One region of the Pseudoalteromonas sp. SG41-2 genome, then DNA from elsewhere that is predicted to be linked to it. Evidence: predicted binding sites of a transcription regulator. Region 1 holds the regulator's gene; the other holds the start of a gene.
What was found. The regulator MetJ, encoded in region 1, represses methionine synthesis genes. The targets are predictions, from matches to a motif close to TAGACGTCTAGACGTCTA.
Positions count from the first base shown of each region.

Region 2: a site for MetJ is predicted at 8,253-8,270, ahead of metE (5-methyltetrahydropteroyltriglutamate--homocysteine S-methyltransferase). Genes of this name have one in related genera too.

Region 1 is NZ_JACJFK010000005.1:111,648-123,694, forward strand. It holds gene hslU (HslU--HslV peptidase ATPase subunit) at 1-699, opposite strand, end outside; gene hslV (ATP-dependent protease subunit HslV) at 711-1,229, opposite strand; gene H5186_RS05615 (SPOR domain-containing protein) at 1,310-1,840, opposite strand; gene priA (primosomal protein N') at 1,862-4,048, opposite strand; gene rpmE (50S ribosomal protein L31) at 4,282-4,494, shown strand; gene H5186_RS05630 (malic enzyme-like NAD(P)-binding protein) at 5,058-6,299, shown strand; gene metJ (met regulon transcriptional regulator MetJ) at 6,409-6,729, opposite strand; gene metB (cystathionine gamma-synthase) at 6,965-8,227, shown strand; gene metL (bifunctional aspartate kinase/homoserine dehydrogenase II) at 8,234-10,579, shown strand; gene H5186_RS05650 (penicillin-binding protein 1A) at 10,661-12,047, opposite strand, start outside.
Region 2 is NZ_JACJFK010000016.1:81,813-93,859, forward strand. It holds gene H5186_RS13950 (M90 family metallopeptidase) at 1-649, shown strand, start outside; gene H5186_RS13955 (amidohydrolase family protein) at 756-3,938, shown strand; gene H5186_RS13960 (TetR/AcrR family transcriptional regulator) at 3,985-4,566, opposite strand; gene H5186_RS13965 (HPP family protein) at 4,666-5,139, shown strand; gene H5186_RS13970 (hypothetical protein) at 5,173-5,538, opposite strand; gene H5186_RS13975 (Nif3-like dinuclear metal center hexameric protein) at 5,689-6,441, shown strand; gene H5186_RS13980 (ElyC/SanA/YdcF family protein) at 6,476-7,240, opposite strand; gene H5186_RS13985 (LysR family transcriptional regulator) at 7,293-8,180, opposite strand; gene metE (5-methyltetrahydropteroyltriglutamate--homocysteine S-methyltransferase) at 8,470-10,743, shown strand; gene H5186_RS13995 (DUF2897 family protein) at 10,783-10,929, opposite strand; gene H5186_RS14000 (acyloxyacyl hydrolase) at 10,984-11,526, opposite strand; gene H5186_RS14005 (phospholipid-binding protein MlaC) at 11,765-12,047, shown strand, end outside.

The DNA.
Region 1 (12,047 bases):
TACTAATTTAGAGGCTTCTTCTTCAACCAATAATTTAAACGCTTCTTTAATTTTAAGTTTGCGTTTAGTGCGCTTGTCACCCGCCATATTTTGGAACATGCCTTGCAGCTGGTTGGTCATTTCTTCCATACCAGGTGGTGCCATGATCTCAACATTTGGTTGTGCTTGGGCTAAATCAATATCAATTTCTTTATCGTCTAATTGACCTTCGCGTAATTTTTTACGGAAGATCTGACGCGTTGAAGATCCTTCATCGCGTTGGCTTTCACCAGACGAATCTTTAGCAGGAGTCAGTAGTGCATCTAAAATACGTTCTTCGGCAGCTTCTTCTGCGCGATGTTTGAATTTTTTAGTTTGTTGTTCACGGGTCATTTTGATTGATACATCAACCAAGTCGCGAATGATGGTTTCAACCTCTTTACCAACATAGCCCACTTCAGTGAACTTAGTCGCTTCGACTTTAATGAAAGGCGCGTTGGCAAGTTTTGCTAAACGACGGGCAATTTCAGTTTTACCAACACCGGTTGGACCGATCATCAGGATATTCTTCGGCGTTACTTCAGCGCGAAGATCTTCATCTAGTTGCATGCGGCGCCAGCGATTACGAAGGGCAATAGCCACTGCTTTTTTTGCTTTTGCTTGACCAATTATATGCAGGTCAAGTTCATGAACGATTTCTCTGGGAGTCATATCAGACATAGCAGTTCCTATTACAATTCTTCGATGGTTTGAAAGTTATTTGTGAATACACAAATATTGCCGGCAATTGTCAGGCTTTTTTCAACAATTTCGCGGGCGCTTAAATCGGTGTTTTCAAGTAGGGCAGTTGCAGCTGATTGGGCAAAGTTACCACCACTACCAATGGCAATTAAATCATTTTCAGGCTGCACAACATCACCGTTACCAGTAATTATCAGTGAGGCTGTGGAGTCGGCAACAGCAAGTAATGCTTCGAGTTTGCGCAAGGCGCGATCGCTACGCCAATCTTTAGCCATTTCAACTGCGGCTTTGGTTAGATTGCCTTGGTGCATTTCAAGCTTGCTTTCAAAACGTTCGAACAGGGTGAAGGCATCAGCAGTGCCGCCAGCAAAACCGGCGATCACTTTGCCATTATAAAGGCGTCGAACTTTGCGGGCGTTGCCCTTCATTACGGTGTTACCAAGTGAAACTTGGCCATCGCCACCAATGACGACTTTATCGCCGCGACGTACACTTACAATAGTGGTCATGTTATTCCTCATCATCGAGTCGCAGGGGCGACTCGTTAAAAGCGATTGATGATGAGTTAATATGGGTTAATGGGCTAAAATCAAGTCCAATTCCAAATTCCGCAACCAGTTATTTTGCTACGCTTTAGTTTGTTTTTATCACTTTCGGCTAAACGTTTGGTTTTATAAGGACCTAAACGCACTTTATACCAGACACCGTTAGTGCCGGTTGTTTCACGAATTTCGGCGATTAATCCGGCAAATGCAATTTTAGCTTTTAAGGTTTCTGCTTGGCCATGGGTTCTGAATGAGCCGCATTGCATTACATAAGGGCCTTTTTGTTCAAGCTCTCTTACTTCAACTTGAATTTCATGCTCTTTGATTTCTTTTATGAATTCAGGAGGGCGTGGTTTAGGCAACTCTTGTTGCACTTTTGCAGGTGTTGGGTTTGCTTGTTGTTCAACCAGCTTTGGATCTGCATTGGTTTTGACATACCATAAACCAAAACTAAAACCGCCAACAAGTAGTACGGTAACCAGTACTAATAATACGGGGAATGGTTTTTTCGGTGGCGCTGTTTTTTTACTATTACGGTTGCCCGGTTTTTTATTAATAAAATCGTGTTGTGCCATGGTGGTATTGGGCTTCTAACCTTAAATCATATCTATTGGATCTACATCTAAGCTCCATCGCACCTTTTGCGCTAATTTACTGGTACTTAAGTAGTCTACCATTTGCGCGAGATATTGGTGTAATAGAGGGCGTTCGAGCGCTTGAATATGCAATTGAAAGCGATATTTCCCCGCAATTCGCTCGAGCGGTGCAGGGATCGGACCTAGCAATTGTATACCAGTTAGACCTTGGACTGGAACTAAATCTGTTAAAAAATCGACCACTTGCTTTATGTTGTGACCTTCAGCGCGGACAATCGCCATATTAGTTATTGGTGGTAGCTGTGCGTCATCGCGCTCTTGCAGTGCAAAACGGGCGAAATCTTGATAACCATTATTGACTAAATCTTGTAATAAAGGATGTTCGGGAAAGTGAGTTTGCAATAATACATGACCTGGTTCGCCACTGCGCCCAGCACGGCCAGCCACCTGAGTAACCAATTGTGCTAAATGCTCTGTGGCGCGAAAGTCGCACGAGTACAAGCCGCCGTCGACATCAAGGATCAATACTAAGCTCACATCAGCAAAGTGATGACCTTTGGCAAGCATTTGGGTGCCAACTAAAATCCTTGCACCGCCTTGGTTTATATCGTCTAGGGCTTTTTCTAAACTGCCTTTACGACGCGTTGAGTCGCGATCAATCCGGCTAATCGGGGTATCAGGAAACTCGGTTGTTAAAAACTCTTCTATTTGTTCGGTGCCTTTGCCGTTAGGAAATATTTGTGTACTACCACAGTCTGGACACTGATGCGGCACGCGTTCTTGCTCACCGCAGTGATGGCAAATCATCTGGCCGATGGCCTTGTGAAAAGTCGCACTGGTGCTGCAACGTGTGCACTCACTTAACCAACCACATTCATGGCAAATCAGGGTAGGCGAAAAACCGCGACGGTTTAGAAATACCATCACTTGTTTGCCTCGTTTTAAATGCTGACGCATAGTGGCAAGACTGGCATGGGCTATACCAGCTTGATCCGGCTGGCCTTTCATATCAATCAGCTGAAATTTATTGTCGGTACTGGTTTGCGCACGTTGCGTTAGGCTCAGCAGTTGGTATTTATTATGAATTGCCTTATGCAAGGTTTCGAGCGCCGGGGTTGCTGAGCCTAAGATCAGCGGTATTTTATGTTGAAAAGCGCGGTATGCGGCTAAATCACGGGCATGGTAACGTAAGGTATCTTGTTGTTTAAATGAACCGTCATGTTCTTCATCAACAATGATCATACCAAGCTTTAAAAATGGTAAAAAGATACTCGAACGTGTACCAATCACAATTGCGCAACTGGCTTTTTCACAAAAGCGCCAAGTTTGTAAGCGTTCGTTATCGGTCAGTGCTGAATGCCACAGCATAATCGGCGTATCAGGAAAGCGACGACGAAATCGATTAACCGTTTGTGGCGTAAGGCCAATTTCAGGCACTAGTACGAGTGCTTGTTCACCGCGTTTTAAAACCTCTTCAAGGCATTGTAAGTAAACCTCGGTTTTACCACTGCCAGTAACACCTTCTAGTAAAAAGCTATTGAAACCGACCGCTTGATTAATGGTGGTACAGGCTACTGCTTGCTCTTTATTTAGAGTCGGCTTAGTGCCTACGGTGGGAAGTTGTTGTTGCCATTGGTTGTCGTGTTCAATCGTTTGGCTGATCAGCTCTTTGTTAAGTAAGCTGTCGATAGTTTTTTTACTAAACCCCAGCGCTTTTAATTCTGTAAGTGATGATTTACCCGAATCTGCCAGTTGTTTGAGTAAGCTTAGTTGGCTCTTTGCTTTTAAAGACGGTAATTTAGCGCCTTTTGCAGTTAGTGCCACCATACTAATACTGCTTTTATCTGGGCACAGTCCTTGACGCAGCGCGCCAGGCAGGGCGATATGAATTGTTTCACCTAGTGGGTAGCAATAATAGCGCGCAGTAAAACGCAATAATTCGATATGTCGCTCTGATAAAACAGCTTCATCATCAATCACTTCAAGCACTGCTTTAAGTTTATTAACCGGCACATCGGTGTTGGTTTTTAGCGCCAGTACGACCGCAACTTTGCGCTGATTACCAAATGGCACCCATACCCGCGCACCGACTTTAGGCATCACCGATAAACCATCTAGTTGCTCTGGAATGCGATAATCAAAGGTGCGATGCAACGGTACTTTTATAGCAACTTCAACAAAACTCATAACAACCCAAACAAGAACGAATAAGGGAGTTAATGTACTAAAATTATGGCTGAAAACCTACCTGCAAATACCTTCTTTAAAACTTTTGTTCATTTTATTAGCAAAAACGACATTTAAAGCTTGTAGCAAGTGGGGTTGTTGCTTAGAATACGCGTCCTAAATAATTTGTTTTAACGACGTATGGTGCCAGACTCCGGGTTTGGAGAGCGATGCGGCCTTAACTAGAGGTTTCTATGAAAGAAGGTATTCACCCTAAGTACGAAGTAATTTCAGCATCATGTTCATGTGGAAATAAATTCGAAACTCGTTCTACTCTGTGTAAAGACATTCACTTAGACGTATGTTCTGCGTGTCACCCGTTTTACACTGGTAAGCAAAAAGTTTTAGACACAGGTGGCCGTGTTGATCGCTTTAACAAGCGTTTCGGTTCACTTAGCAGCAAGTAATTCTTGTTGTTTTGTCGGAAAAAGCACCTTAGGGTGCTTTTTTTATGCCTGCTATTTATTAAAAACACCGCCTTTTAGTCTTTATTTCTTGCTCTAGTGCTCCAGCTTTACGCATTCATTATGTTGTGACTATTTCCCACTTTTATATCCAGTATAGCGAGTAAATAACAGACAAATAGTGATTTGTTGACTATATTGTCATTCTCGTTAAAGCGATAAATTAAACGTTTTTGTCGGTAAAGTTAGGTCTTTTGCGGTTAAATGTTGTTAACGTCTTACTTTGATGGTTTTTAGTCATAGGTCATTATTTTTGCTTTAAAGCGTTGCATAATGAGCATTTTAAGATGGGTTTTTTGATGCTTTGTGGCGTTTTTATAGCCGAAAATTGAAGCTTTTTTGCAAAAAATGCTGACAAAACGCATAAAATTAACGGATATAGCATATAACAGGATAGACCTGATATTGCTTGAATTTAATTATAATATAGGTATCGTTCCCTATAAGATATAAGAACTGCTTACTCTCACTTTCAACTTAACTTACTTGCAGGATAAAATCGCGTTATGTCAGACTTTCGTGAACAAGCTTTACATTACCATTCGCACCCCGTTCCAGGAAAAATTAGCGTTGAGCTTACAAAGCCAGCTGAAACCGTACAGGATCTTGCACTCGCATACAGCCCCGGTGTTGCAGAACCGGTACGTGAAATAGCTGCTGATCCCGCTAATGCCTACAAATACACCGGTAAAGGCAATATGGTTGCGGTTATTACTAACGGCACCGCTATTTTAGGTTTAGGTAACTTAGGTCCATTGGCTTCAAAACCGGTTATGGAAGGTAAAGCGTTATTATTTAAACGCTTTGCGGGTCTAGATTCGATAGATATTGAGGTGAAACACAATACCACCGAAGATTTCATCAATACAGTTGCTAACATCGCTGATACGTTTGGCGGTATTAACTTAGAAGACATTAAAGCGCCAGAGTGTTTTGAAATAGAAAAAGCATTGATCGAGCGTTGTAGCATTCCAGTGTTCCACGACGATCAACACGGTACCGCGATTGTAACGGCTGCTGGTATGATCAACGCACTTGAAGTACAAGGCAAAGAAATCGAAGATGCGATTATCGTTTGTTTAGGAGCCGGTGCCGCAGCGGTTGCGTGTATGGAGCTACTGATCAAGTGTGGTGCATTGCGTGAACATATTTACATGTTAGATCGTAAAGGCGTTATTCATACTCGTCGTGATGATTTAAACGAGTACAAACAGTTATTCGCTAACAATACAGATAAGCGCACACTGCAAGATGTTATTGCTGATGCCGATGTATTTGTTGGTGTATCTGGCCCGAATTTACTTTCTCCTGACGATCTTAAGTTAATGGCTGATCGACCTGTAGTGTTTGCCTGTTCAAACCCAGATCCAGAAATCTCACCAGTGCTTGCTCATGGTGCTCGCGATGATTTAATCATGGCAACGGGTCGTTCAGATTATCCAAACCAAGTTAACAACGTGCTGTGTTTCCCATTTATTTTCCGTGGTGCGCTAGATGTGCGTGCAAGCAAAATTAATGATGAAATGAAAATTGCTGCGGTTGACGCTATTCGTAGCATTGCTAAAGAACCAGTACCAGCGGAAGTATTAAAAGCGGCGGGTGTTGAGACACTTGAATTTGGTGCGCAGTATATTATTCCAAAACCGATGGATCCGCGTCTATTACCGCGCATTGCCAAAGCAGTAGCGCAAGCGGCAATTGATTCTGGTGTTGCACAAATTGATATGCCGGAAAACTACATGGAGTAGCTGCTTCGCTGCAATTGGTAATGGCACAATAATAAAAACCTCAGCAACTTACGTTACTGAGGTTTTTTTGTAGCCAATTCCTGAAGCAGGAATATATACAAATGATAACTTAATCTTCGTTGAGTACAGGTACTTCGAGACCCATTTCAAGCATGATTTTTTTCACTTCTTCAGGCACTTTCTCTGGATTATCTTTACGTAAATCTTCATCGTTTGGCAGTGGTTGGCCAGTAAATGCGTGTAAAAATGCTTCACAAAGTAATTCGCTATTTGTTGCATGGCGAAGATTATTAATTTGACGACGAGTGCGCTCATCAGTCAAAACTTTTAATACATTTAGCGGGATCGAAACGGTGATCTTTTTAACTTGTTCTGATTTTTTCCCGTGTTCTGCGTATGGGTGAATATATTCACCATTCCATTTAGCCATAGGATGTATCGTTGCCTCAGGTTGTTAATTGTTTGCGCGACCTTTTGCAGCGCAAAGATGGCGAAATTCTATCGTGTTAAAAAAGATAGTCAAATACTTGTTTTTTAGCCATCTAGAGGCTTAAATGTTTTTACTTCTAATCTTGCGGCTAAAACCGCATAAATGCTTTGACTTATTAAATTTGATCCTCTAACCTTTTAGACGTCTAAACATCCATTTAATTGTAGGTGACGGTATGAGTCAAAAGAATAAAGCAACCATTGCAGTACGCAATGGTATTGATGCAGATAAACATCACGGCGCGGTTGTGCCTCCCATTCATTTATCGACCACCTACTCATTTGCTGATTTTGATAAAAAGCGCCAATATGATTATGGCCGTAGCGGCAACCCAAACCGTGATTTACTCGCTGAAACGCTCGCTAAGCTTGAAGGTGGCGCTAAGGGGATTATCACTGCAACGGGCATGGCTGCGGTGCATTTAGCTACTCAGCTGCTAAACAGTGACGATACCTTAGTGATCCCACATGATTGCTATGGCGGTAGTTACCGCTTATTCACCTCACTTGAAAAGCGTGGCTTATTAAAGTTAGTGGTTTTAGATTTAACTAAATCTGAAAATCATCAAAAAATTCTTGAGATAAAACCAAAGCTAATTTGGATTGAAACACCGAGTAATCCTATCTTACGGTTAACCGATATTAAAGCGATCACCACGATTGCTAAGCAGTGCGGTGCGTTGGTTGGTGCCGATAACACATTTTTATCACCTGCTTTGCAAAACCCAATTGAGTTTGGTGTTGATATTGTGGTGCATTCGACCACTAAATATATTAACGGTCACTCAGATGTTGTTGGTGGTGCGGTGATCGCCGCTACCCAAGAGTTGGGTGATGAGCTTGCTTGGTGGGCTAATAACATTGGCATTACCGGTGCCCCGTTTGATAGCTACTTAACGTTACGTGGTTTACGTACTTTGAATGTTCGTTTACGTCAGCATCAAGAAAATGCCTTTATTATTGCCCAATATCTAGAAAACTCCCCTTATGTAAGCCAAGTATATTACCCTGGATTAGTATCTCATCCACAGCATGAACTCGCTAAACAGCAGCAACGTGGTTTTGGTGGCATGGTAAGCTTTGATATCAAAGGTGATATTAATGATGCTGCAGAATTTTTGACCAGCTTAGAAGAATTTAGCTTAGCTGAGTCATTAGGTGGGGTTGAGAGTTTGATTTGTCACCCTGCAACTATGACCCACGCAGGTATGGAGGCAACTGCTCGTCTTGCTGCGGGAGTAGGTGATACCCTGATCCGTATTTCGGTGGGCATTGAAGATGTAAAAGATTTAATCGCTGACTTAGATCGTGTATTCAATAAAGTGAAACCAGGTCAAGCTCAGCACGGCGCAAAAGTAATCGCTTCCTCTGTTCAACAACAAGATGATGAGCAATCAAACTCATTTAAACTGACTCCTGCACATACGGCTTTGTGGTAATAAAAAATGGTAAATATAGTTCATAAATTTGGTGGTTCTAGCCTTAGTTCTGCAGAGCGTTATCAGGCCGTAGCAAATATTATTCTAGCCCATACGGAAGCCGGTGATTGTGTGGTGGTATCCGCAGCCGGTAAAACTACCAATACGTTAGTTACGTTATGGCATAGTTACCAGCAAGGTGATCAACAGGCAGTGAGTGATATTTTATTGCAGCTTGATAATCATCAACGTACTTTGATCGAGCAGTTATTGAGTCCAGCAGCGCGACATACGGCATTAAACGTATTAGAACAAGAGCTAGCCTTAATTGCACAGCAAACTCAACAGCAAAGCTTACAGGAAGCCGCATTGCTTGCTCACGGTGAAGTTTGGTCGGCACGATTATTGGCTAGCTATTTAAAACAGTTAAATGTTGCAGCTCAAGATGTTGATGCTCGTCAATTGTTTACCCTTAATGATGGGCAATTATTACATCAAAAAAATCAACAAGCCTGTGCCGAGTTAATTTCAGCCAATTGCATTAATATTGTTACCGGTTTTATAGCCGCTGATTGCCAAGCAAATACCGTTACTTTGGGGCGCAATGGCAGTGATTACAGCGCGACTTTGTTAAGCAGTTATTGTCATGCTAGTCAGGTATCAATTTGGACTGATACCCAAGGGGTGTTTAGTACCGACCCTCGTAAAGTAAAAAAAGCGATTAAGTATTCTAAAGTATGTCGTGGCCAAGCAAACTTACTGGCGCGTTTGGGCAACCCAGTGTTACATGCTAAAACTCTCTCGCCATTAAAAAATACTGATATCAAATTAGTCGTTCGCAGTAGTTACGACAGCGAAGCTAGCGCGACAGAAATTGTCAAAGAAGGTTACAGCAAAGCTAAGCGTTTTATCACTACCTTAGAAAATATTGATTTACTGCGCATTGATCAGCTGCGTGGCGGTGAAATTGGCGAATTAAGTCAGCTTATTCAACACAGCTTGCATCATTTTATTAAAAACGGCGATACCTACTTACTAGTGCCTGCAGCAGCGACTCATCAGGTGGTGAGTCATTTGCAAGGGCGCGCTAATATTATTGAGTCGAACTTACATGGTTGCGCTGTTGTGGCGCCACGAAATGATGTAGCGCAATTATTTGAACAAGCAACGCAAGTGCTTAGTGAGCAAAGTTTAGTGCCGCGCTTTAGCCATCAAGACGCAGACTACATATTACTACTAACGGATCAATCTATTGATAGTGATGTATTGACCTTATTGCATGATAAGCTGATTAACAAAGGCCAAGAGCTTGCCATTATTGTTGCTGGCCTTGGTAATGTTGGTGAAGTATTTATTGAGCAACTAAGTCAGCAGCTTAATCGTTTGCAGCAACACTTCAGCGTTAAGCTGGTTGGTTTATTACGCTCGCGCTCTATGTTGTTCAGCCCAAGTGGTATCGTGCTTGAGCAATGGCAGTCACAGTGGCAAAACGAAGCAATAGATTACCAAGAAGCTGATTTACTGACACGTATCAGCGAACTCGATTACGAACACAAAGTGCTGATTGATATTACTGCTAGTGAAGCGTTTAGTAAGCTTTACCCGGCGTTTGTAAATTTAGATTGTCACCTGATCAGTGCTAATAAATATGCGGGCACTGCAAATAATGACTGGTATCAAAATTTACGCCGTAATTTAGCTGAACGTAACTTATTATGGCGTTATAACACCAGTGTTGGTGCGGGTTTACCAATTAATTTTGCGTTAGCTGATTTACAAAACAGTGGCGACAGTATTACCCATATTGAAGGCGTGTTCTCAGGCACTTTATCGTGGTTGTGTAGCAGTTATGATGGCAGTGTGGCGTTTTCCGATTTAGTGTTGCAAGCGCAGCAAATGGGTTACACCGAGCCTGATCCACGGGAAGATTTATCAGGGCGTGATATGCAGCGTAAGCTATTAATTTTAGCTCGTGAATTAGGGCTCACCTTAGAGCTTGATGAGATTGGCTTAACACCGTTGATGCCAGAGCAACTAGCGCAAGGTGATTGGCAGTCTTTTTTAGCTAATAAGCAGTTGCTTGATGACTTTATTGCTGAAAAAGCACAGTTAGCTGGCAAAGAAAACAAAGTACTGCGTTATACCGGTGCGTTAACAATTGCTGATGGCAAAGTAACCGCTAAAGTCGGTTTGGCTTATGCAACACAGGGTGATGCCTTAGCTAACTTAACTCCAGGTGATAATATCTTTGTTATCAACAGTCAGTGGTATAGCGATAATGCGTTGGTGATCCAAGGTCCTGGTGCAGGCAAAGAAGTTACCGCAGCAGGCGTGCATTCTGATTTATATTGGTTAATACAAAACTTAAAATGAGCTCTGAGTTTGTAAAATAAAAAAAGCGCCGATTGGCGCTTTTTTTATGTAGCAGCGATTTTATATCGCGATAGAGTAATATTAAAACAGCTCTTCTTCTGTTTTAGTCTCTTCTTCAAACACGTTTTCTACATGCTGCATCACATACTTAGTGGGCGAGGTGCCTTTTTCAAAGTATTCAAAGCGACTAGTGTAATCGTTCTTTTGACTCAAGAGTCCCGTTGCTAGATCGATTCGTACCGACACTAATCCTTCAGGTGGCTCGATTGGTGCTTCTGGCTTATCTTTGAGTGCTACTCGCATAAAGTCAATCCATGCTGGTTGAGCTGTTTTAGCACCAGATTCTGCACCAGAGATCTGGGTATTATCCATGTTGTTATTATACGTCGAGCGACCAAGCGGGTTACCTGGATTATCAAATCCAACCCAGACCGAGGTCATAACATTACGGTTAAAGCCGCTAAACCAAGTATCGACAGAGTCATTAGTAGTACCCGTTTTACCGGAAAGATCGCGACGTTCTAATACCTGAGCACGCCAACCTGTGCCACTCCAACCCGTTTTATGAGCCCAACTACCGCCTCCCCAAATTGCGCTATTCATCGCATCAGCTATCAAAAACGCGTTTTGTTTAGATATGATGCGCGGCGCACAATGATTTGCTGCTTGGCTGGTATTTAACCCAGAAGTAGACTCAAATTGAGTCGTTGTTAGCGGAGGAGTAACGGGATCACACGCTAATAGTGGTTCTGTTTTAAATAACACATTACCTGCAGAGTCTTGAATCTCATTAATGAAATAAGGGGTGATCAAATGACCGCCATTGGCAAATGTGCTCATGCCACGGGCAAGCTCTAAAGGAGTAATTGACGCACTACCTAAAGCTAGCGATTCACTGCGATTGATATCATTATTTTGAAAGCCAAATTTTAATAGGTGATCAGCTGTGCGCTGCAAGCCTACCCCGCGTAGTAAGCGCACCGAAATAACGTTTTTCGATTGTGCTAAAGCACGACGAATACGGATTGGGCCGTTATATATCGCAGGGCTGTTTTTTGGTCGCCATGCGACCCCTAGGCTCTTGTCCCATTGATTGATTGGTGCATCATTTAAAATAGACGCTAAGGTATAACCATTATTCAGCGCCGCTGAATAAATAAACGGCTTAATGTTAGAACCTACCTGACGTTTTGCTTGCACGGCTCGGTTATATTGGCTTTGTTCAAAGCTATAGCCACCAACAATCGCTTTAATGCGACCATCATTCGGATCCAGCGATACTAATGCACTTGACGCTTCAGGCAATTGGCTGAGTAGATAACTACCATCGTCATTTTTACGTAGCCAAATTTGCTCCCCTGGATTGAGTATGTCGGTAGCGGTTTTTGGAGGAAAACCTTGACGGTAACGGGTAATGTATTTGCGTGCCCATTTGAGATTATCCCAGTCTAGAGTGGCTTGCTCACCA
Region 2 (12,047 bases), on a different contig from region 1:
TCGGGAAAAATTAGAGCGTCATATTGTCTGGTTTCTAAATGAAAAACGCTTTATTGGTTGTGATGGTTTAATTCTAAACGAGAGTATGAAGTTAATAATTGCTGCGGATGCATGTGTGTTGGTGCTTAATAAACCATGGCCACTTTATCAAAATGTGAAAGAAATTTTGCTGTACCCAAGTGCCTATTACGCGCCGCAGACATCTCGTGATAGTGCCGGATTAGTAAGCTATCATAATACTGTTCGTCAAGGCGAGTCATGGCCTGGAGGGACTTTAGTTCTAAGCTGGCACGATGTGCTTGAAGGGAATCGTTTACCCAGTGACGGACATAATTTAGTGTTTCATGAATTTGCTCACCAACTTGATCAAGAAACAGGTAAAACCACAGGCACGCCTATATTAGCTAAAGAGGCAGATTATAAACAGTGGGGGCGTGTTTTTAGCCGCGCTTATAATCAGTTAAAAACTCATGTTGCGTATAATATGCCGCATGTTATTCATAGTTATGGTGCAACTAATGAAGCCGAATTTTTTGCCGTGATCACCGAAACTTTTCTCGAAAAGCCCAGTGAGCTGCGCCATTATGATCCTGAAATATACAGTTTATTGGTCGGCTATTATCAGTTTGATCCAATAAAATGGCATTAACCGCCAAATAACGACGCTTTATCAGATATCGCTGGTAACTTGCTGCCGTTTTTGTTGCAATCATGTTTATAAGATGAAAACCGCAATAAAAATAAGCGAGAAGGCGATGAAACAAATGCTTCATACAGCAATGGCTGTAGCTGTGTCACTGGCGCTATATGGTCAGGCTCAGGCACAAGATAATGATGACAAAAAATGGCAAGTGGATGCGCCACAAGGGCAATTTGTTGATGCTAATATTAGTGTCTCTCAAGGCACTTGGATGAATATCGATGTCAGTCCTGATGGCAAAACCATTGTGTTTGATTTGCTGGGCGATATTTACACTATGCCGATGGCTGGTGGCACTGCCACTCAACAGACCTCTGATATCGCATGGCAAATGCAACCGCGTTTTAGTCCTGATGGTAAACATATTGCGTTTACCTCTGATCAAGGTGGCGGTGATAATATCTGGTTGATGGATTTAAACGGTGAAAATCAAACGGCGGTAACCGATGAAACGTTTCGCTTATTGAACAGCCCCGCATGGAGTCCCGACGGCGACTATATTGTTGCTCGTAAGCATTTTACAGCGAGCCGTTCATTAGGCGCAGGTGAAGTATGGCTTTATCATAAAGCGGGTGGCAAAGGTGTACAACTCACTAAACGTGAGAATGATCAAAAAGATTTAGGTGAGCCGATGTTCTCACCGGATGGCCGTTATGTGTACTTTTCACATGATGCCACACCGGGTAAAACCTTTCATTATTCAAAAGATTCGGTTGCTGGCATTTATAAAATCAAACGCTATGATCGCGAAACGGGTGAGATAGAAACGATTATTGATGGTATGGGCGGCGCGATTAGACCAACCCCGTCGCCAGACGGTAAGAAGCTTGCGTATATTAAACGAGATGATTTTCAAACTAGCCTCTACCTATATGACTTAACCAGCGGTAAGCATACTAAGCTATATGACAAGCTTGAACGTGATATGCAAGAGACTTGGGCTATTCATGGCGTGTATCCAACCATTGCATGGACACCAGATAATAACCAACTGGTATTTTGGGCTGGCGGTACTATTCATAAACTTGATGTGCAAGATGGCGATGTAGAAACCGTACCATTTGAAGTTAAAACCAGTAAGAAAATTCAACAAGCAGTGCGTTTTACACAAAATATTGATAGCGATGAATTTGCTGTAAAAATGTTGCGTAATGTACAGATTTCGCCGGATGGTGAAACAGCAATTTTTGAAGCGCTAGGACATATTTATAAACGCGATTTAGAGTCAGGAAAAATAAAGCGTTTAACTGAACAAAATGACCACTTTGAGTTGTTCCCGCAGTTTTCCCGTGATGGTAAAAAAATAGTCTATGTAACCTGGGATGATAACGAACAGGGGGCTGTTCGAGTTGTCTCTGCGCGTAGTGGTCGCGGTGATGATATTACCACAGAGCCAGGTAAATATGTTGAGCCAACATTTAGTCCTGATGGCAAAACGGTAGTGTACCGTAAAGCCTCAGGAGGCAGCATTTTAAACCCTGATTGGTCACTGCATCCGGGTATTTATGCAGTGAGTAGCAAAGGCGGGAAAGCTGAGTTAATTTCTAAAAGTGGTTATCAGCCGCAGTTTGCATCAGCTAATGATCGAGTTTTTGTGATGAGCCCATGGCCTAAGCCAACGCTAAGTGTGGTTGAACTTGATTCGAAAAAAATCACTAAGCTTTATGAGTCAGAGCATGCTACTGAGTTTAGAGTATCGCCTGATGGCAAGTACCTCGCTTTTGCTGAACGTTTTAAAGTGTTTGTTACGCCATTAGTGCAAAGTGGTAAAACCATTAATATTGGTCCTAAAGACAGCCAATTTCCGATTGAGCAGTTATCTGTTCGTGCCGGTGAGAATATCAGCTGGAGCGCCAGCAGCGATAAACTGTATTGGACGCTAGGCCCAGAGCTTTATCATGCAAGTTTGGCAGGTTTATTTGATATCAATAAAGCGGATGACGCTGACTTTAAAGTAAAAAGTGGCGATAACATTGGCTTTAGTAGCAAAATGGCTGAACCAAAAGGCATGATAGCTTTAACGGGCGCACGTATTATTACCATGAAAGGCGAGCAAGTCATTGAAAATGGTATACTATTAACCGATGGTAAACATATTAAAGCCGTTGGTACAGCTGTTGATATTAACATTCCAAAAGGCGCACAGGTAATTGATGTATCTGGCAAAACAATTATGCCAGGAATTGTTGATGCGCATGCGCATGGTTCACAAGGCAGCGATGAGATCATTCCTGAGCAAAATTGGAAAAACTTAGCGGGCCTATCGTTAGGCGTCACGACAATTCACGATCCATCAAACGATACAACAGAGATTTTTACAGCCAGCGAAATGCAAAAAGCGGGGACTATTGTAGGCCCACGTATTTTCTCAACCGGTACTATTTTATATGGTGCCAATATGCCAGGTTATACATCACACATTGATTCGTTAGATGATGCTAAATTTCACTTAGAGCGATTAAAGAAAGTTGGCGCGTTTAGTGTTAAATCATACAACCAACCACGACGTGAACAACGCCAACAAGTAATTGAAGCTGGCCGAGAGCTTGAAATGATGGTGGTGCCAGAAGGTGGTTCATTATTACAGCATAATTTAACGATGGTGGTTGATGGTCATACGGGCATTGAGCACTCAATTCCCGTGGCGAATATTTATGATGATATCAAGCAGCTTTGGTCACAAAGTGATGTAGGCTACACGCCAACACTTGGTGTGGCATATGGCGGCATCTGGGGAGAAAACTATTGGTATGATAAGACTGATGTGTGGAATCACCCGCGCTTAAGTAAATTTGTGCCAAAAAACCAATTATTACCACGTTCAATGCGCCGTGTTAAAGCACCCGATCACCACTATAATCACTTTAACAATGCACGGGTAGCAAAAGAGCTACAAGATTTAGGTGTTTTAGTGAATCTAGGTGCACATGGTCAGCGCGAAGGCCTTGCAGCGCACTGGGAGATTTGGATGTTTGCTCAAGGTGGTATGAGTCCACTGGAAGCTATTCGTGCGGCGACGCTTGATCCGGCCAAGTACATCGGCCTTGATCAGAATATCGGCTCATTGGAAGTCGGTAAACTTGCTGACCTAATGGTGATTGATGGTAATCCACTGACTAATATTCGTGATACAGATAAAGTTGATTATACGATGATCAACGGTCGGTTATTTGATGCCGCGACTATGAATGAAGTTGGCAAAAAAGCACGCGACAAATTGTACTTTGAAGATAAGTAATTATTAGTGTTATAACCAATCAAAAGCGGCTGAACAGCCGCTTTTTTTATATGCTACTTGCTATAAGTTGGCGTAATAATACTGGGTCTTGCAATAGTGTATTACTGGAGTGCGTCACTCTAGCCTGACAGATCATACCTTCTTTTAAGGTCATTAATAATTGTGCTAACTGTATGGTTTTTTCTAACTGACCTTTAAGTTGTTCTGTGTGTGAGAGTTTATCGAACAATAATTGTAAAACTGATTCTTTGTGTGCTTTGCAAAGCATCGCGATAGGGTGCTCGCTGTGTGGAAACTCCGCTGCGGTATTAATAAAAAAACAGCCATTAAAAGGTCCAAGCTCAGAGACTTTATTATCTATCCAAGCGGAGAGTGCGCTAAAAAGTGCATTAGCCACTTCGAAGGGGGTATTGCAGTTTTCTAATTGTTCATACAACCACTGATTAAAGCGCTGATCTCTGAGCTCTAAACACGCACAGATCAACTCATCTTTACTGACGAAATGATTATAAAGCGTTTTTTTTGCAACACCTGCTTCTTTAAGTATTTCATTAATGCCTACCGCATGGATCCCTCTTTGATAGAACGCACTGAGTGCGGTATTAATTATCTGGGTACGTTTATCCATGGTTGCTCCTAGTCAAAAAGTAAGCTTGACATAAGTAGACCGACTTGTCTATCATCTAAATGTAGACAAGTCGGTCTACCTCTAAAGGAAGTAATATTAATGAATGATGTATTTTACAAAGCCGTTATCGCGGGTATCTTTTCTGCACTGACACTTTCGGTATTAGCATATTTAGAAAGTTTAGGGAATTATGGTGTATGGCTTATGGCACCATTTGGCGCAACTGCGGTGCTGGTGTTTGGTGTACCAAAAAGCCCTTTAGCAAAAGCAAAAAATGTTATTGTAGGGCATTTCATCACTGCCGTGATAGGTTTGGCTTTTATTAGTTTTATAGGCGTGGATCCGATCAGTATTGCTATTGCGACTGGATTAGCTGTGACCGCAATGATGTTGACTAACACCATACATCCTGCAGCAGGGGCCAACCCTATTTTAATTATGGTCAGTGGTCAAAGTTGGGACTTTTTGATTATGCCAGTTCTTGTTGGTACCGTGTTTATTGTTATCTGTGGGTATATATCAGGGTGGTTGAATACAAAACTCGACGTTGTTGGCCATAAAAAAACCGCTTAAAAGCGGTTTTTTTATGCTACGAGTCTAAAGTTATTACACAACACCGCGAGGTAAGCGGCAATCGTGATCTTTTTTAGCTAGGTACACAATCCAAAACTCTTCGGCAGTGTAACCTTCTTCATTAGCTGTTGTTATAGTAAATGGTGCTTTTTTAACAGCTGCTTTAGCTGGCACTGCTGATTTAGTTTTAGTTTTCTTAGCAGGTGCTGCAGGTTGTGCAGACGTATCGCCTGAAGTTAGCTGCTCTGTTAATTCAGCAACTTCTGCAAGGCGCAAGTTTTTGCCGCCGTCGATGCTGTACCAACCAGGTTTGCTGGTGATTTCAGGTTTCTTACCATTGGCTGCTTGGTATGCTGCTTCAAAGGCATTTAATACTTCTGTTTTGTCTAGTTTGCTCATCAGAGGCCCTATACGTTGTAAACACAGATTGAGAATATTTATTTATACCTATTTTTGACTTACTTTTCAATTTTTTGCGATTTTCCTTCCATTTTAGCCCTATAAACGCCAAAATTTGCACAAAATTTAACGCTAATCTGGAATAAAAAAATGCAGCGCAGAGAATTTAACCAATTACTAAATACCATTTTAAGACCTGATTCTATTCAAGACTTTTGCCCAAATGGGCTACAAGTCGAAGGACGTGAACAGATAAAAAAAATTGTTACAGGTGTCACTGCCAGTCAAGCATTAATCGATGCTGCAATTGCGCATGGCGCAGACACAATATTAGTTCATCATGGTTATTTCTGGAAAGGTGAAGCGCAACCTATTACCGGTATGAAAAAGCGTCGCATAGCTGCGTTACTTAATCATGATATCAATTTATTTGCCTATCATTTACCTCTTGATGTGCATCCATCAATCGGTAATAACGCGCAATTAGCACAGCTACTTGATTTAGAAATACTCGATGGTTTGGAGCCTGTAGCAAATAGTGTCGCAGTCAAAGGGCGTTTAAAAATCCCAATGAGTGGTGAGCAATTTGCACAAAAAATATTAACAGTGCTTGCTCGTGAACCTTTAGTGAGTCTAGTACGTGATGAGCTAATTGAGACCATCGCTTGGTGTACTGGAGGTGGTCAAGGTTATATTGATTTGGCTGCTAGCCAGGGGATTGATGCCTATTTAACAGGCGAGGCTTCAGAGCAGACCATTCACAGTTCGCGTGAGCAAAAGATCGATTTTTTTGCCGCAGGCCATCACGCCACCGAACGCTATGGCATAAAAGCGCTCGGTGAGTTATTGGCTGAGCAACATGGTTTTGATGTAACCTTCATTGATATAGACAACCCAGTTTGAGTTGCCAGCTAATTCACTTTAAGTGAGTTAGACCTTAAAGCGCTTCTGGATCAATCCAGCGGCGCACACTTATCAAAAACATGCCTATTCTTTCATGCCAATCACGGGTCACCGCTAATAGCACATCAGCACTTGGAATATACTGTTTATGGGTAGGCCATTCGCTAAAGTCATGAAAGTCAGTGGCGGCTGGAATAACATCAACGCCTTGGCTATTAAATAGATCTTTTGCTCGTGCCATGTGACTTGCCGAAGTTACCAGTGCAACTTTAAAATCAACTAGAGCAGGTGCTAAAAGCCGTGCTTCATCGGCGGTATCCATAGCCGTAGGATTTTGTTTAATACGCTGCGCATCAATACCTAAACTTATCGCGGTTTGTTGCATCAAACTACTGTTGGTCACTTTATTGTAACCGCCACCTGAAACAATAAGTTGAGCTTGTGGGTACACATATGCTAAGCGCATAGCTTCGATTAGGCGGCTTTTAGCACAATTACCAAGTTGGCTATTGGCGTTAAGTTTTGGGTTAGGATTTATATCACAACCAAGTACCACTATTTTATCGAGTATCGGCTGTTTATTTGTATCAAAAACATACTTTAACTGTGAATTTGGAGCAATTATTTTTTGACCAATAAAAGGGGTACTGATCAGCAATAAACTGGTAATTGCGATTAAACCAATAAATATGCTGACTTTCTTGGTACGCAGTGCGATTAATAAGCAAACAAAGCACAGTAGAGCAAACAGAGGCAATGGCATTAGCATTGCACCGAGGATTTTTTTCAGTTCAAACATCACAGTAGCACACATAAAGGGGTTTTCTGTATGCTACTGGGTTAAACCTATTTTATCGACCGTTATTTAACTTACAGGTATTTAAAAAGTGGCGATACACTGGGTTATCTTTCATATTCTTTTTCATGGCTAAATACATTGGACGGGTTAATCCCAGCGCGCCTAATGGAATCGACTTAATGAGTCCTTGGCTTTCATATGGTGTTACTAACCAATCCGGTAATGCTGCAACCCCCATTCCGGCACTGACAAGCTGAAAAATGAGCAAGCCCTGATCTACGGTTTTCAAGGTGCCATCAAAACGTGCATTTTGAATAAAATGTTTGAAGATATCCTGACGCTCTCGTGGAATAGGGTATGAAATAATCGTCTCGTTTTTCAAATCAAGCGCCGTTACATAGGCTTTTTTCGCTAGTTCATGATCTGGGGCAACAATTAATTTAAGCTTAAAATCAAATAAATGTGCGTATTCAAGTTTATCTGGTTCACGAATGTCTGAAGTGAGTACTAAATCTAATTCATCACTGAGCAGCTCAGGAATAGCGTCATAACTAAAGCCGCGCTCATAATCAACTTTGATATCAGGCCAAAAGTTATTGAATTCTTTAATTGTTGGTAATAACCAATGAAAACAAGCATGGCATTCAACACTGAGTCGTAATTGTGAAATTGGTTGATTAAGACTTTCTTTTAAACGGCATTTGGTTGCTTCAACACGCGGGAGTACTTCGCTGGCAAGTTCAAGTAATAGCATACCTTGTGGGGTAAAGCGCACCGGTTGAGTTTTACGTTCAAATAGTTGGCAATCAAGCTTGTTTTCTAAATCTTTGATTTGATGAGATAAAGCGGATTGAGTCAAAAATAATTCGCGCGCAGTATTTACCAAAGAACCGGTTTCTTTCAAGGTTGCGATGGTCTTTAAGTGTTTTACATCAATCATCTTTAATAATTCTCATGGTAAAGGTGAGTTTAACTCAGATTACAGCCATAATACGCCTTAAATTAAGATGCTTCAACGTCTAGATGGCTATAAATCCCGTTTTTTTACGTGAAATTTACAAATCTACTATAGCACCATATTTGACAGCGATGTCATTGTGTTTTTTGAGTTTGCAAAAAATCATTTCCATGAATTTACCTCAAGTTGAAACTGAGGAAGCATCAATTGTTTGATGTCAGGTATAGGTTTATGGTTTTAGCTATCTAAACAGCTGGAAGGGAATTTCAACATGGCACAATTACATAACTTAGGTTTTCCTCGCATAGGTAGAAAGCGTGAACTAAAATTTGCAGTAGAATCATACTGGGCTGGTAAAATCAGCCAAGAGCAGTTGCTTGATCAAGGTAAGACGATCCGGGCAGAAAATTGGGCTCTTCAAGCAGATGCTGGGATTGATTTATTACCGGTAGGTGACTTTGCTTGGTATGACCATGTGTTATCTACCTCTTTATTGATTGGCGCAGTGCCCAAGCGTCATCAAAAAGCGGATGGTAGCATTGATCTTGATACATTATTTCGTATTGGGCGTGGTCGTGCACCAAGCGGTTGTTCATGTGCAGCAAGCGAAATGACAAAGTGGTTTAATACTAATTATCATTACATAGTTCCAGAGCTAACTCATGATCAGCAGTTTCAACTAACTTGCACTGAGTTATTCGAGCAAGTTACTCAAGCACAAGCATTGGGGCACAATGCAAAAGTAGTATTGGTCGGCCCAGTCACTTATCTTTACTTAGCAAAATGTGCAGGTGAGGAGTTTGATAAACTTAGCTTACTTGAAAAACTATTAGCTGTTTATCAACACGTGTTCGCTAAATTAGCGCAGCAAGGGATTGAATGGGTACAGGTTGATGAGCCTATATTAGGTTTAGAGCTGACTGAAGATTATCAAGAGGCATTAAAAACAAGCTTTCGTGCACTTGCAGGTCAAGGCGTGAAGTTGTTACTTGCTAGTTATTTTGACTCAGTCACTGCCTACTTTGATGATATTGCAGGTTACCCTGTTGATGGCGTACATTTTGATTGTGTTGCAACAAATGTTGATGTTGCAAAACTAGATATATTATTAAGTACAGATCAAGTTTTATCATTAGGCGTAGTAAATGGCCGTAATATTTGGCGTACTGATTTAGAGGCTGTATTTAATAGCATAAAAGACATTGCGCTAAAGCGCGGTGATAATCTATGGCTTGCCCCATCTTGTTCTTTACTGCATACACCGGTTGATTTAGAGCAAGAAGAAAAGCTCGATGATGAACTTTGTTCATGGCTTGCATTTGCAAAACAAAAAGGCCAAGAGCTGTCATTATTAAAAGCCGCGCTTGAAAGCAATGATATCAGTGAGCTCGTTGCTTATTCAGCACCTATTAAAGCACGCTTAACCTCTACTCGTGTAAATAATACAGCTGTACAACAGCGTGTAACTGCACTCACCGCAAAAGACGGTAAGCGTAATCATGCATTTGCTCAACGTATTGAAAAACAACATGCAGCACTTAATTTACCGCTACTGCCGACCACCACGATAGGATCATTTCCACAAACTCAAGTAATTCGTCAAGCACGCCGTGATTATAAAGCCGGTGAATTATCTGCGGATGATTATCAAAGGCAAATGAAAGCAGAAATTCGCTACGCTGTTGAAGAGCAAGAGGCGCTTGATTTAGATGTGTTAGTGCACGGCGAAGCGGAGCGTAATGACATGGTTGAATACTTTGCTGAACTATTAGAAGGCTTTGCTTTTACCCAGTTTGGTTGGGTGCAAAGCTACGGCTCGCGATGTGTAAAACCACCTGTAATTTGGGGGGATGTATCACGTGAAAAAGCGATGACGGTTCAGTGGACAAAATACGCACAGTCGCTGACGAGTAAGAAAATGAAAGGCATGCTAACAGGTCCTGTAACTATTCTGTTTTGGTCATTCATTCGTGATGATTTAGACAAACCCACCATCGCTAATCAAATTGCACTTGCGTTACGTGATGAAGTGGTCGATTTACAAAATGCCGGTATTGATATTATTCAAATTGATGAACCTGCATTTCGTGAAGGTATGCCGCTTAAATGTAGCCAATGGCAAGCATATTTAGAATGGGCAGCGTATGCATTTAGGGTCTCAGCAAGCGGTGTGAAAGATGAAACACAAATTCATACTCACATGTGTTACGCCGAATTTAACGGTATTATTGCCGCGATTGCAGATATGGATGCCGATGTGATCACCATTGAAACCTCACGTTCTAACATGGAACTACTTGAAGCATTTGAGAATTTTGATTATCCAAATGATATTGGTCCAGGTGTATATGATATTCACACTCCGAATGTACCGGATATTGCATGGATGAAAACGTTGATCCATAAAGCCGCACGAAAAATACCGGTTGCGCGTTTATGGGTAAACCCGGACTGTGGTTTGAAAACCCGTGGTTGGCAAGAAACGCGACAAGCTCTTGATAATATGGTTAAAGCAACCAAAGAGCTGCGTGAGGAGCTGCAGTAAAGAACATCTCCTACGATGTAAAGCCCTAACAAAACTTAGTTAGGGCTTTTTTTGTTGCTCTGATTTGAGTTCATCTTCATCGGTTGGTTTTTTAAAATCCATTTTTGCTGAGTGTTTGATCAGCAAAATATTACCGATAATGATTGCCAACACTAAGATGATGATGAGTATATGCCAAATTTGCATGGTGATCTCTAACGAGTCATTTATAAGTACTTAGTGTAGCAAAGATTTCTAGGGTTAAAAACGTCTAGAAAACGACAGCGAAATAAAATCAAGACCTGGGTTTGGTCTTTTAAACCCTGCATTTGAATAGTGTAAATAACGCACCGCAGCTTTGGTTTTTCCAAAATCAGCAACAAAGCCTAGTCGGTCTTCAAACTGGTAGTGGGTACTCACATTTTTGCCGGCGAAGTGAGTGTCATTGACTAATGAAACCCCTATGCCGGCTTCGAAATACAAAGGAATACCGCGCACTGAGCTGATCAGATGTTGAAATACCGGGGATATTGCAAGGACAACATTTGTCTGATGGCTATTATCTGCGCCGTATTCCCAAATATTAATACTTGATTCTAAGTAAATATGGGTATTTTCAATTAATGATTGTAGTGCCGGAGCATGGTATTGGTATGCCAGTTTTAAACCTTTAACATCACCTTCCCCCTGAATGTAATCAATGGCATAGCCATGAGGGGAAAGTGTATAGGGCGCGCCATAAGATAGTCTGCTGAACATGGAAATAGATAATAAAATCAATACAGTTAATGTTTTAAATAACATGGTAAAGCTCTTTAGATGAAAACGTTATTTACAAAATAAGGGCGTGGGGGAGGCTAATTCAAGTGGCATAAATTCACAGACTCTGTGTGTTATTACATGAGCTTAGCTAACAATATGAAATAAAAAGATTAAATCAATTGATGCCGTGTTGGCACTAATAAGGTGCTATTTTGAGGCTTTTTAATCTCTTATGAACAGCGTAAATTACGCTACAAGATTTACTTAGGACTTATCAACAATGACTTCACTTGGTCGTTATTTATTATTAATCGCGCTAGTTTTTAGTGCTTCCTTGTTTGCGCAAACACAACAGTCACCTAATCAGTTATTAACTCAGGTAGGCGATCAGCTGTTTAGTGAAATTGGCAAAATAAACAGCCAAGGCACAGCGAGCAAAAGTGACATGGCACACATTGTTGATCAGTATTTAATGCCTAATATAGATGTTAAATTTGTTTCCTATAAATTATTAGGTAAGCACATTAAAGGTATCGATCGCCAACAAGCGACTGCATTTATAA